One region of the Streptomyces sp. NPDC048441 genome, then DNA from elsewhere that is predicted to be linked to it. Evidence: riboswitches for the same ligand, from Rfam matches in the RefSeq annotation. Region 1 holds a riboswitch; the other holds the start of a gene.
What was found. A riboswitch is a leader RNA that binds a small molecule or an ion and turns the genes downstream of it on or off. The one in region 1 is predicted to bind thiamine pyrophosphate.

Region 1 (5,501 bases):
GATGCCAATGGAGCGTACAGCCGCCGGATCGTCTTTGGCTGTGAGGATGCGCTCTTTGAGAGCCGAGGGGAAGGAAGCGTTGCTGAGCTGGGGCAGCCGCTCCAACATGCGCACGTTCGTCACCGGCATGATCTCCGGGATGATCGGCGTCGCACAGCCCGCGGCCTCGACCCGGTCGCGAAGGCGCAGATACTCCTCCGGATAGAAGAACATCTGTGTGATCGCGTAGTCGGCGCCCGCGCGGCACTTGTCGACGAAGTGCCGGACGTCGGTGTCCCAGTCGGGCGAGCGCGGATGCATCGCGGGGAAGGCCGCGACGCCCACGCAGAAGTCGCCCGACTCCTTGATCAGCTCGACCAGTTCGGCGGCGTACGTAAGGCCCTTGGGGTGCTTGACCCAGTCCGCGAGAGGGTCACCGGGCGGGTCGCCGCGGACCGCGAGCATGTTCCTGATCCCGGCATCCGCGTACTGCCCGATGATGTTGCGCAGCTCGGCCACGGAGTGGTCGACCGCGGTCAGGTGGGCGACGGGCGTGAGCGTCGAGTCGGCGACGATCTGCTGCGTTTCCTTGACCGTGCCCGCCCGTGTCGAGCCGCCCGCGCCGTACGTCACGGAGACGAAGCTGGGGGCCACCGCCTCGACCCGGCGCAGGGCGTTCCACAGGTTCCGCTCGCCCTTCGCGGTCTTCGGCGCCGAGAACTCGAAGGAGTAGGTCGTCTTGCCGGTCGCGAGCATGTCGCGCACGGTCCGTGCGCGATCAGTTCTGGTGGAAGCAGTGCCTAGGGCCATACGGGCAGGTTAGCGACGGGGCACCGCTACCGGCCAATCCCCGTCCATCCTGCGGACAACCTCCACGAAGGATGGCCGAAGATCGCCGATCAGGCCGTGCGCAGCCGCTTCGCGAAGTCGGCCGCCGCGGCGGCCGGATCGTCGGCCTCGGTGATGGCCCGTACGACGACGACACGGCGGGCGCCCGCTTCGAGCACCTCGTCCAGATTTCCCGCGTCGATGCCGCCGATCGCGAACCACGGGCGGTCCGTGCCGAGCGACGCGGTGTACCGGACCAGGTCGAGCCCGGGGGCGTACCGGCCCGGCTTGGTGGGTGTCGGCCAGCAGGGTCCTGTGCAGAAGTAGTCCACGCCGTCCTGTGTGGCCGCCGCGGCGGCCTCGGTGTCGGCATGAGTGGAGCGGCCGACGAGGACGTCATCTCCGAGGATCGCGCGGGCCGCGGGCACGGGCAGGTCGCCCTGGCCCAGGTGCAGCACGTCGGCGCCGATGGCGTGCGCGACGTCCGCGCGGTCGTTCACCGCGAGGAGCTTGCCGTGCCGCCGGGCGGCGTCGGCGAAGACCTGGAGGTGGTCGAGCTCCTCGGCCGCCTCCATGCCCTTGTCGCGCAGCTGCACGATGTCGACGCCGCCCGCGAGAACGGCGTCGAGGAACTCCGGGAGGTCTCCCTGGCGCTTGCGGGCGTCCACGCACAGGTAGAGACGGGCGTCCGCGAGCTGCTCGCGGGCAGGCTTGGTGGCCATGGAGAGGTCCCCCCGGGGTCGGTGGCGTACGGACCGGCGCGTCCCTGGGGACACGCCGGTCCGTACGCCGGACGGTTTTCCGTGTCGGTCAGACGGCGAGCGCCTGGGCGCGGCGCTTCACCTCCGTGCCGCGATTCTCGCTCAGGGCCTGCGCGGGCGTGCCGGGCAGGGTCGGGTCGGGAGTGAAGAGCCACTCCAGCATCTCTTCGTCGGAGAAGCCGTCGTCCCTCAGGAGCGTCAAGGTGCCGGTCAGGCCCTTGACGATCTTGTCGCCGTCGATGAAGGCGGCCGGCACCGCGAGCGCGCGGTTCTCACCACGGCGCACGGCGATCACTTGGCCCTCCTTGACCAGCTGGCGCACACGCGTCACCTCGACGTCGAGCATTTCTGCGATGTCGGGGAGGTGGAGCCACTCGGGGACGAGAGCATCAGTCTTTGCGTCAATCTCGGTCACGGGTCAAGCGTATCGCTGGCCACTGACACCGGCCGGGCACAGGGTGCGCCCCGGGGCTGCCCCAGGGCTAGGGAAGCGTTGCCTTCTTCAGCGGCACCGCGGGATCCGATGCCAGCTCAGGGGAGAGGCGCATGCCCGCCTCGATCAGCTTGCGGCCCTGGGCCAGGTCCCTGGGGCGGCCCACAGCGAGGACCGCCACCAGTACGCCCTCCCTGAGCCAGCACACCGTCCAGGCCGCGCCCGAGGGGTCGCCGCGCCGGATCAGCTCGTCGGCGGGCGCGTGGTGGCCCGCGTACTGCACGAAGCGGCCGAACTGCTCGGACCAGAAGTACGGGACCGGGTCGTACGCCGAAGGGGTCTCGCCGATGATGTTCGCCGCCACCGTGCGCGGGCCCTGGAGTGCGTTGTCCCAGTGGTGAACGAGAAGTCGCTCGCCATACCTTCCCGAAGGGAAGGAGGAGCAGTCGCCGACCGCGTACACATCGGGTTCCGACGTACGCAGGTGGTCGTCGGCGACGATTTCCCGGTGGGCGCCCAGGGTGATGCCGGAGCCCCCGAGCCAGTCCGTGGCGGGGCGGGCGCCGATGCCGACGACGACCGCGTCCGCGGGCAGCCGTGTGCCGTCGTCCAGGAGGACACTGCCGGGCTCGACGCGCTCCACGCGCGCGTGGGTGCGCAGCTCGGCTCCGGAGTCCGCGTACCAAGCCGCCATGGGCGCCGCGACCTCGGCGGGCAGCGCCCCCGCGAGCGGGCGCCCGGCGGCCTCGACCACGGTGACGGAGCAGCCCGCCTCGCGTGCGGCGGTCGCGAACTCGGCGCCGATCCAGCCCGCGCCGACGACCACGATGCGGTGCTGCTCGGCCAGCACAGGCCGCAGCCGTTCGGCGTCGTCCAGGGTGCGCAGCAGATGGACACCGGGCACTCCGGAGGCGCCGGGCAGCAGGATCGGCTGGGCGCCGGTGGCAATGACGAGGACGTCGTAGGGCACGGGCCCCGACGAGGTGTCCAGCTCGTGGGCGGCTGGACGGACGCCGGTGACCTCGTGGCCCAGGCTCAGCTCGATGCCGAGCGCCTCGAAGTCGATGTCGAAGGCGGAGCCCTCCGCCTTGCCGAGCAGTACTGCCTTGGACAGCGGCGGCCTGTCGTACGGCTGGTGCGGCTCCGCGCCGATCAGGGTGACCGCACCGGCGAACCCCTGGTCCCGCAGGGCCACGGCGGTCTGCACCCCGGCCATCCCCGCGCCGACGATGACGATCCGCCGCTCTGTCTGCCTCCGCTGCTCACTCACCCGATCACTGTAGGGCGGCGGGCGTCGCACGCCTCAGAGTGCGACGAGGAGATCTCTGACACACCGTCACTGCCCGTGCGCGGGCAGCTCCCCTACTGTCGTCGGACGCGACGGGCTAGGGTGGCCGGTGCGAAACACTCGCGGGAGCCCGGACGCACCGGGCTGAGAGGGAGGCTGGGACGGCCTCCGACCGTACGAACCTGATCCGGGTCATGCCGGCGAAGGGAGGGGCTGGACGCCCATGCATCCACGTACATCACCCCGTACGACGAACAGCACGAACGACGTCGTTGTCGTCGGGGGCGGCATCATCGGCCTGGTCACGGCCTGGCGCGCGGCACAGCGCGGCCTGTCCACCGCGGTCGTGGACCCGGATCCCGGCGGCGGCGCGGCGCAGGTCGCCGCGGGCATGTTGGCCGCCGTCACCGAGCTGCACTACGGCGAGCAGGCGCTGCTCGGCCTGAATCTCGCCTCCGCGAAGCGCTATCCCGAGTTCGCGGCCGAGCTCACGGAGGCGAGCGGCCGCGATCTCGGCTACCGCGCGTCAGGCACGCTCGCCGTCGCACTCGACTCCGACGACCGCGCCCATCTGCGCGAACTGCACACCCTTCAGCAGCAGTCGGGGCTCACGTCGGAGTGGCTGAGCGGGCGCGAGTGCCGCCGCCTCGAGCCGATGCTCGCGCCGGGAGTCCGTGGCGGGCTCCGAGTGGACGGCGACCACCAGGTCGACCCGCGCAGGCTCGCCGCCGCGCTCCTGGTGGCCTGCGAGCGGGCGGGAGTGATCTTCCACCGCGTGTGGGCCGAGCGCCTCTCGGTCGTACGGGACCGGGCCACCGGAGTCGTACTCGCCGACGGCACCGCCCTGGAGGCCGGTCTGACCGTGCTCGCGGGCGGCAGCCTCAGCGGGCGCCTCGCAGGGGTCCCGGAGGGCGTGCTGCCGCCCGTACGCCCCGTGAAGGGGCAAGTGCTCCGGCTCACGGTGCCGGAGCGTTACGCGCCGTTCCTGAGCCGCACCGTGCGCGCCGTCGTGCGCGGCAGCCACGTCTATCTGGTGCCGCGCGAGAACGGCGAGCTCGTCGTCGGCGCGACCAGCGAAGAGCTCGGCTGGGACACGACGGTCACCGCGGGCGGCGTGTACGAGCTGCTTCGGGACGCCCACGAACTCGTACCGGGCATCACGGAACTCCCGCTGACCGAGACCCGCGCGGGTCTGCGCCCCGGCTCCCCGGACAACGCGCCCCTGCTCGGCCCGACCGCGCTCCCCGGCCTCCAGCTGGCCACCGGGCACTACCGCAATGGCGTGCTTCTCACGCCCATCACCGGCGACGTCATGGCGCACGCCCTGACCACCGGTGAACTGCCCGACGAGGCGCGGGGGTTCACTCCCCTGCGCTTTGTCCGCACCCCTCTTACGAAGCGCTTCATGGAGCAGCCCGCATGACCCTCTCAGCCGATACAGCCGGTACAGCCGTCTCCGTCAACGGGGAAGTGCGCGATGTGGCCGCGGGCACCACGCTCGAAGCCCTCGTCGCCACCCTCACCGTCGCGCCCTCCGGCGTCGCCGCCGCGCTCAACGAAACCGTCGTCCCGCGCGCGCGGTGGTCAACCACCGCACTCGCCGACGGCGACCGTGTCGAAGTCCTCACCGCCGTCCAAGGAGGCTGAACCGACCATGGCAGACGACCCTTTCGTCATCGGCGGGCTCACCCTTTCCTCGCGCCTGATCATGGGTACGGGCGGTGCGCCGAGCCTGGACGTCCTGGAACGGTCCCTCGTCGCCTCCGGAACGGAGCTGACGACGGTCGCGATGCGCCGCCTCGATCCCGGCGTGCAGGGCTCGGTGCTCTCCGTCCTCGACCGGCTCGGCATCCGGGTCCTGCCGAACACGGCGGGCTGCTTCACCGCGGGCGAGGCCGTCCTGACCGCCCGGCTCGCTCGCGAAGCGCTCGGCAGTGACCTGATCAAGCTGGAGGTCATCGCGGACGAGCGCACTCTGCTCCCCGACCCGATCGAGCTCATCGACGCCGCCGAGACCCTGGTCGACGACGGCTTCACGGTGCTTCCGTACACGAACGACGATCCTGTCCTGGCCCGGAAGCTGGAGGACGTGGGCTGTGCGGCGATCATGCCGCTCGGCTCCCCCATCGGTTCTGGGCTCGGCATCCGTAACCCGCACAACTTCCAGCTGATCGTCGAGCACGCACGCGTGCCGGTGATCCTGGACGCGGGG
Region 2 (5,501 bases), on a different contig from region 1:
CCACGCTGGTCCCTCCCGTCCAACAACACCTGCCCGCCATCGAGCTCCTGCAACCCGGCGACCGCCCGCAGCAGCGTCGACTTGCCGCTGCCGCTCGGCCCGAGCACGCACACGATCTCGTGCTCGTCGACCGCGAGCCCGACACGGTCGAGCACGGCCCGCGCCCCGAAACGTACTGTCGCCTTCTCCAGCGCCAGCAAGGCCATCAGAACTCCCCGGTCGTGCGGTCGGTACGGAGCCGTTCGAGCAGCAGCAGCGACACCGCACACACCACCATCAAGATCGTCGAAAGGGCCATCGCCTGACCGTAGTTGAGCTCACCGGCCCGCCCGAGCAGCCGAGCCACGGCCACCGGAAGGGTCGGGCTGTCCGGCCGCGCGATGAACACGGTCGCGCCGAACTCCCCCAGGGACACCGCGAAGGCGAACCCGGCGGCGATGAGCAGCGCCCGCCGCACCATCGGCAGATCGACCTCCCGCCACGCCCGCAGCGGCGAGGCCCCGAGGACGGCCGCGGCCTCGCGCAGGCGTCCGTCCACCGCGCGCAGGACGGGAAGCATGGTGCGTACGACAAAGGGCACGCCCACAAGCGCCTGCGCGAGCGGCACCAGAATCCACGTGGCCCGCAGGTCCAGCGGAGGCTTGTCCAGCGTGATCAAGAACCCGAAGCCGACCGTCACCGCGGACACCCCGAGCGGCAGCATCAACAGCGCGTCGAAACCGCGCACGAGCCGCCCGGCCTTCCGCGTGAGCGCCGCCGCGGCGAGCCCGCCGATCACCAGGGCGATGGCGGTGGCGGCGAGCGCGTACTGAAGTGAATTCCAGACCGCGTCGATCGGCGGGACGAGGAAGGCGCCCCCGTCGGCCGAGGTCAGCTCCTTGTAGTACGTGAAGCCATAGCCGCCGGGAGCGCTCAGCGAGCGCTCGATCAGCACTCCGAGCGGCAGCAGGATCAGCACGGCGATGGTGACCATGACCCCGGCGAGCAACGTCCACTGCCCCGCGCCGCGCGGCCGTCGCGGGACCGTCGAGGCGTCGACCAGCTTCAGCACGCCCTCCCGCCTGCGCACGGTCCACGCGTGCACGGCGAGGATCATGCCGACCGCTGCGAACTGCACGATGGTCAGGACGGCGGCCGTCGACAGGTCGAGGAGCTGGGCGGTCTGCCGGTAGATCTCGACTTCGAGGGTCGAGTACGCGGGTCCGCCGAGGATCTGCACGACACCGAACGAGGTGAACGTGAACAAGAAGACCATCAGAGCCGCCGCGGCGACCGCGGGGCCGAGCGCGGGCAGCGTCACGGTCCGCCAGGCCGTCCACCGCGAGGCGCCGAGCACCCGCGCGGCTTCCTCTTGGCGCGGGTCGAGCTGCGACCAGAGTCCGCCGACGGTCCGTACGACGACGGCGTAGTTGAAGAAGACATGTGCGAGCAGAATCGCCCACACAGTCGTGTCGAGCCGCACGCCCCACATCTCATCCAGCAGTCCACCCCGCCCGAGCAGCGCGAGGAACGCGGTCCCGACGACGACGGTCGGCAGCACGAACGGCACAGTGACGATCGCCCGGAGCACTTCCTTGCCCCTGAACTCGAAGCGCGCGAAGACGTACGCGCCGGGGAGCGCGACAAGCAGCGTGAGCGCGGTCGACGCGAGCGCCTGCCAGGTGGTGAACCACAGCACGTGCCGTACGTCGGACTGCCCGACGACATCCGCGATCCGCCCGAACTGCCAGTCCCCGCCCACCTTCAGGCCGCGCGCGACGATGGCGGCGACGGGATAGGCGAAGAAGACGGCGAAGAACGCGACGGGCACGGCCATCAGACCGAGCCGCGCCGCGCTCCCACGCGAGAGCCCCTTACGGGACTGGCCGCCCTTACGGGACTGGCCCTTAGGGGACTTGCCCGTCGGGGACTCGCCCGTCGGGGACTTGCCCGTCGGGGACTTGCTTACTTCAGTACGAGCGAGGTCCACGACTTGACCCACTGCTCGCGGTTGTCGGCGATCTTCTTCGGAGCCATGGTCTCCGGATCGTCGATCTTCACGCCGTGCTTGACGAACAGCTCGGGCAGCTCGGCGGACTCCCGCACCGGGTTCACGAACATGTTCAGCGGCATATCGTTCTGGAAGTTGTCACTGATCAGGAAGTCGAGAAGCGCCTTGCCGCCCTTCTCGTTCTTGGCGTTGCTGAGCAGGCCCGCGTACTCGACCTGCCGGAAGCAGGTACCGGTCGCGACGCCGGTCGGCGCCTCCTTGGGCTGCGGCTTCGCGTAGAGCACCTCGACCGGCGGGGACGAGGCGTACGAGACGACGAGCGGCCGATCCCCCTTGGCCTTCTTCCCCCCGGCAGACCCGGAGAACTCCTCGTTGTAGGCCTGCTCCCAGCCGTCGACGACCTTGACGCCGTTGGCCTTGAGCTTCTTCCAGTAGCCCTGCCAACCGTCGTCGCCGTACTCGGCGGCGCTGCCGAGCAGGAAGCCGAGACCGGGCGAGGAGGTCGCGACGTTCTCGGTCACCAACAAGTTCTTATATGCGGGCTTGGCCAGATCCCCGAAGGACTTCGGCGGCGCCAGCTTCTTGTCGGCGAAGTACTTCTTGTCGTAGTTGACGCAGATGTCGCCGCTGTCGACGGGCGTGACCCGATGCTTGTCCTGGTCGACGCGGAACTGCGAGACGATCTGGTCCGAGCCCTTGGCCTCGTACGACTGGAAGAGACCGTTGTCGAGCGCGCGCGAGAGCAAGGTGTTGTCCACCCCGAAGAACACATCCCCCTGCGGGTTGTCCTTCGACAGAATCGCCTTGTTCACAGCGGCGCCCGCGTCCCCGTCCTTGAGGACGTTGACCTTGTAGCCGGAGCTCTTCTCGAACGCCTTCAGTACGTCCTTGGAAACGTTGAAAGAGTCATGACTGACAAGCGTGACGCTCTTGGAGTCAGCCTTGTCGCCACCGCCCGACGAGCTGCCGCACGCGGAGAGCGCGACGAGCCCGAGGCCGACCGCGACCGCGGTCACGGTGATCTTCTTGGTGCTGCGGGTGGTGCTCACTGAGTTCAACTGAGTTCATTCCTCCTGGAGTGACCAGGAAGAGACGCGGCCCTGCCCACAGCCTTGAAGGGGCTGCGGGCAGGGCGCAACAGCTTGAGTGATGTCCGAACTTCCTACCCGGAATGACCCGGGCAAGGTTCAGAGGGTCTGCGGCCAACCTGTCCTTGGTGCCGCACTCTCAGCGCTGTGGCGCTCCCCTGTCGGAATATGAAGATGTGTTCCGGCTATGAAGTTGTGTTCCGGCCAGCCTAACGCTCGGACGCGGCGAGCTGGCCGCACGCCCCGTCGATCTCCTGACCACGGGTGTCACGAACCGTGACAGGCACCCCGTGGGCGGCGATGGCGTCCACGAAGGCCTTCTCGTCCTCCGGCCGCGACGCCGTCCACTTCGAGCCCGGCGTCGGGTTCAGCGGGATCAGGTTCACATGCACGGGCTTGTTCTTGAGCAGCCGCCCGAGACGGTCACCGCGCCACGCGTGGTCGTTGATATCCCGGATCAGCGCGTACTCGATGGAGAGGCGGCGCCCCGACTTGGCGGCGTACTCCCATCCTGCGTCAAGGACCTCACGCACGTTCCACCGCGTATTGACGGGTACGAGGGTGTCGCGAAGCTCGTCGTCGGGCGCATGCAGGGAGATGGCGAGGCGGCACTTGAAGCCCTCGTCGGCGAACCGGTGGATGGCGGGCACAAGCCCGACGGTCGACACGGTGATCCCACGCTGCGAAAGACCGACCCCATCGGGCTCGGGGTCGGTGAGCCGACGGATCGAGCCGACCACGCGGTTGTAGTTGGCGAGCGGCTCGCCCATGCCCATGAACACGATGTTGGAGAGCCGAGCGGGCCCACCCGGGATCTCTCCGTCCCTGAGCGCCCGCATCCCGTCCACGATCTGGTGCACGATCTCGGCGGTCGACAGATTCCGGTCGAGCCCGGCCTGTCCCGTCGCACAGAACGGACAGTTCATCCCACACCCGGCCTGCGACGAGATGCACATCGTCACGCGGTCCGGATAGCGCATGAGCACGGACTCGACGAGCGTCCCGTCGAAGAGCCGCCACAGCGTCTTGCGCGTGGTGTCGTCGTCACAGCTGATGTGCCGCACCACGGACATCAGCTCGGGAAGCAGCGCCTCCTGCAACTTCCCGCGCGAGCCGGCAGGGATATCGGTCCACTGCTCCGGATCGTGCGCGAACCGCGCGAAGTAGTGCTGCGAGAGCTGCTTGGCACGAAACGGTTTCTCGCCGACGGCGGCAACGGCTTCCTTGCGCTCGGCGGGCGTGAGGTCGGCGAGATGCCGCGGCGGCTTCTTGGCTCCGCGGGGCGCGACGAAGGTGAGTTCTCCGGGTACAGGCATGGTCCGTCCAGTGTCGCAGACATACAGCAAGGGGCCCGCCGCCCTGTGGACAACGAACCCCTCGCGTACAGATACGCAGGTCAGCCGTCAGCCAGACCCCACGAAGATGACAAGCAGCAGCCACACCACCGGTGCGGTCGGCAGCAGCGAGTCGAGGCGGTCCATGATGCCGCCGTGGCCGGGGAGCAGCGTGCCCATGTCCTTGATGCCGAGGTCACGCTTGATCATGGACTCGCCGAGGTCACCGAGCGTCGCGCTCGCGGCGACCGCGAGGCCGATGAGCAGCCCCTGCCACCACGTGCCGTCGTCGATCAGGAACTCCATGCACAGCGCACCCCCCGCCATCGCGAACGTCACGGCACCGACCAGGCCCTCGCGGGTCTTGCCGGGGCTGATGCGCGGGGCGAGCTTGTGCTTGCCGAAGCGCCAGCCGATCGCGTACGCCCCGGTGTCGCTGACCACGGTCAGGAGCAGGAACGTGAGCACCCGCATCGCGCCGTCGTCCGCGGTGAGCATCATCGCCACGAACGTCGCGAGGAACGGGACGTAGAACGCCGCGAAGACGCCCGCCGTGACGTCCTTCAGATAGCCGTCGGGCGGCTCGGTCATCCGCCAGACGAGCACCGCGAGCGCGGTGAGCGCCATGGCGACCCAGGCGCCCTCGGGCCCGCGGACGTATCCGGCGACGACCATCGCGGCGCCGCCCACCGCGAGCGGGACCAGCGGCGCCTTGATGCCCTTGCGCTCCTCGAGCCGCGAGGTGAGCTCCCAGAGGCCGACCACGACGGCGACCGCTATGACGCCGATGAAGAGGGCCTTCACGATGAAGAGCGACGCGACGATCACCGCGCCGAGCCCCACGCCGACTCCTATGGCCGCCCCGAGATCACGGCCCGCGCTCTTCTTCTGCGGCGCCTGTGGCGCCTTGGGGGCGGGCTGTGATGCGCTGGGCATGGGCTCCTGGGGTACGTCAGGCAGGTCAGGCACGTCGGGCACGATGGGCATGGGCTGCGTCTCTGCTGGATACAGGGAGTCATGCGCATCGTACGCGGGACCTGCCGGGGCAGCCCCTTGAGCGGGACCCTGGTCGGGCGGCCCCCAGTACCC

Region 2: it holds a riboswitch for thiamine pyrophosphate, as region 1 does, so the genes downstream of both, ACGFSB_RS31010 (thiamine ABC transporter substrate binding subunit) here and thiO (glycine oxidase ThiO) in region 1, are expected to answer to the same signal.

The regions. Positions count from the first base shown of each region.
Region 1 is NZ_JBICXM010000005.1:158,581-164,081, reverse strand. It holds gene metF (methylenetetrahydrofolate reductase [NAD(P)H]) at 1-789, opposite strand, end outside; gene thiE (thiamine phosphate synthase) at 879-1,529, opposite strand; gene ACGFSB_RS14420 (Rv2175c family DNA-binding protein) at 1,618-1,983, opposite strand; gene ACGFSB_RS14415 (NAD(P)/FAD-dependent oxidoreductase) at 2,051-3,271, opposite strand; TPP riboswitch at 3,402-3,515, shown strand; gene thiO (glycine oxidase ThiO) at 3,513-4,712, shown strand; gene thiS (sulfur carrier protein ThiS) at 4,709-4,936, shown strand; gene ACGFSB_RS14400 (thiazole synthase) at 4,944-5,501, shown strand, end outside.
Region 2 is NZ_JBICXM010000015.1:112,028-117,528, forward strand. It holds gene ACGFSB_RS31000 (ABC transporter ATP-binding protein) at 1-206, opposite strand, end outside; gene ACGFSB_RS31005 (ABC transporter permease) at 206-1,816, opposite strand; gene ACGFSB_RS31010 (thiamine ABC transporter substrate binding subunit) at 1,945-3,048, opposite strand; TPP riboswitch at 3,132-3,248, opposite strand; gene rlmN (23S rRNA (adenine(2503)-C(2))-methyltransferase RlmN) at 3,288-4,394, opposite strand; gene ACGFSB_RS31020 (phosphatidate cytidylyltransferase) at 4,482-5,501, opposite strand, start outside.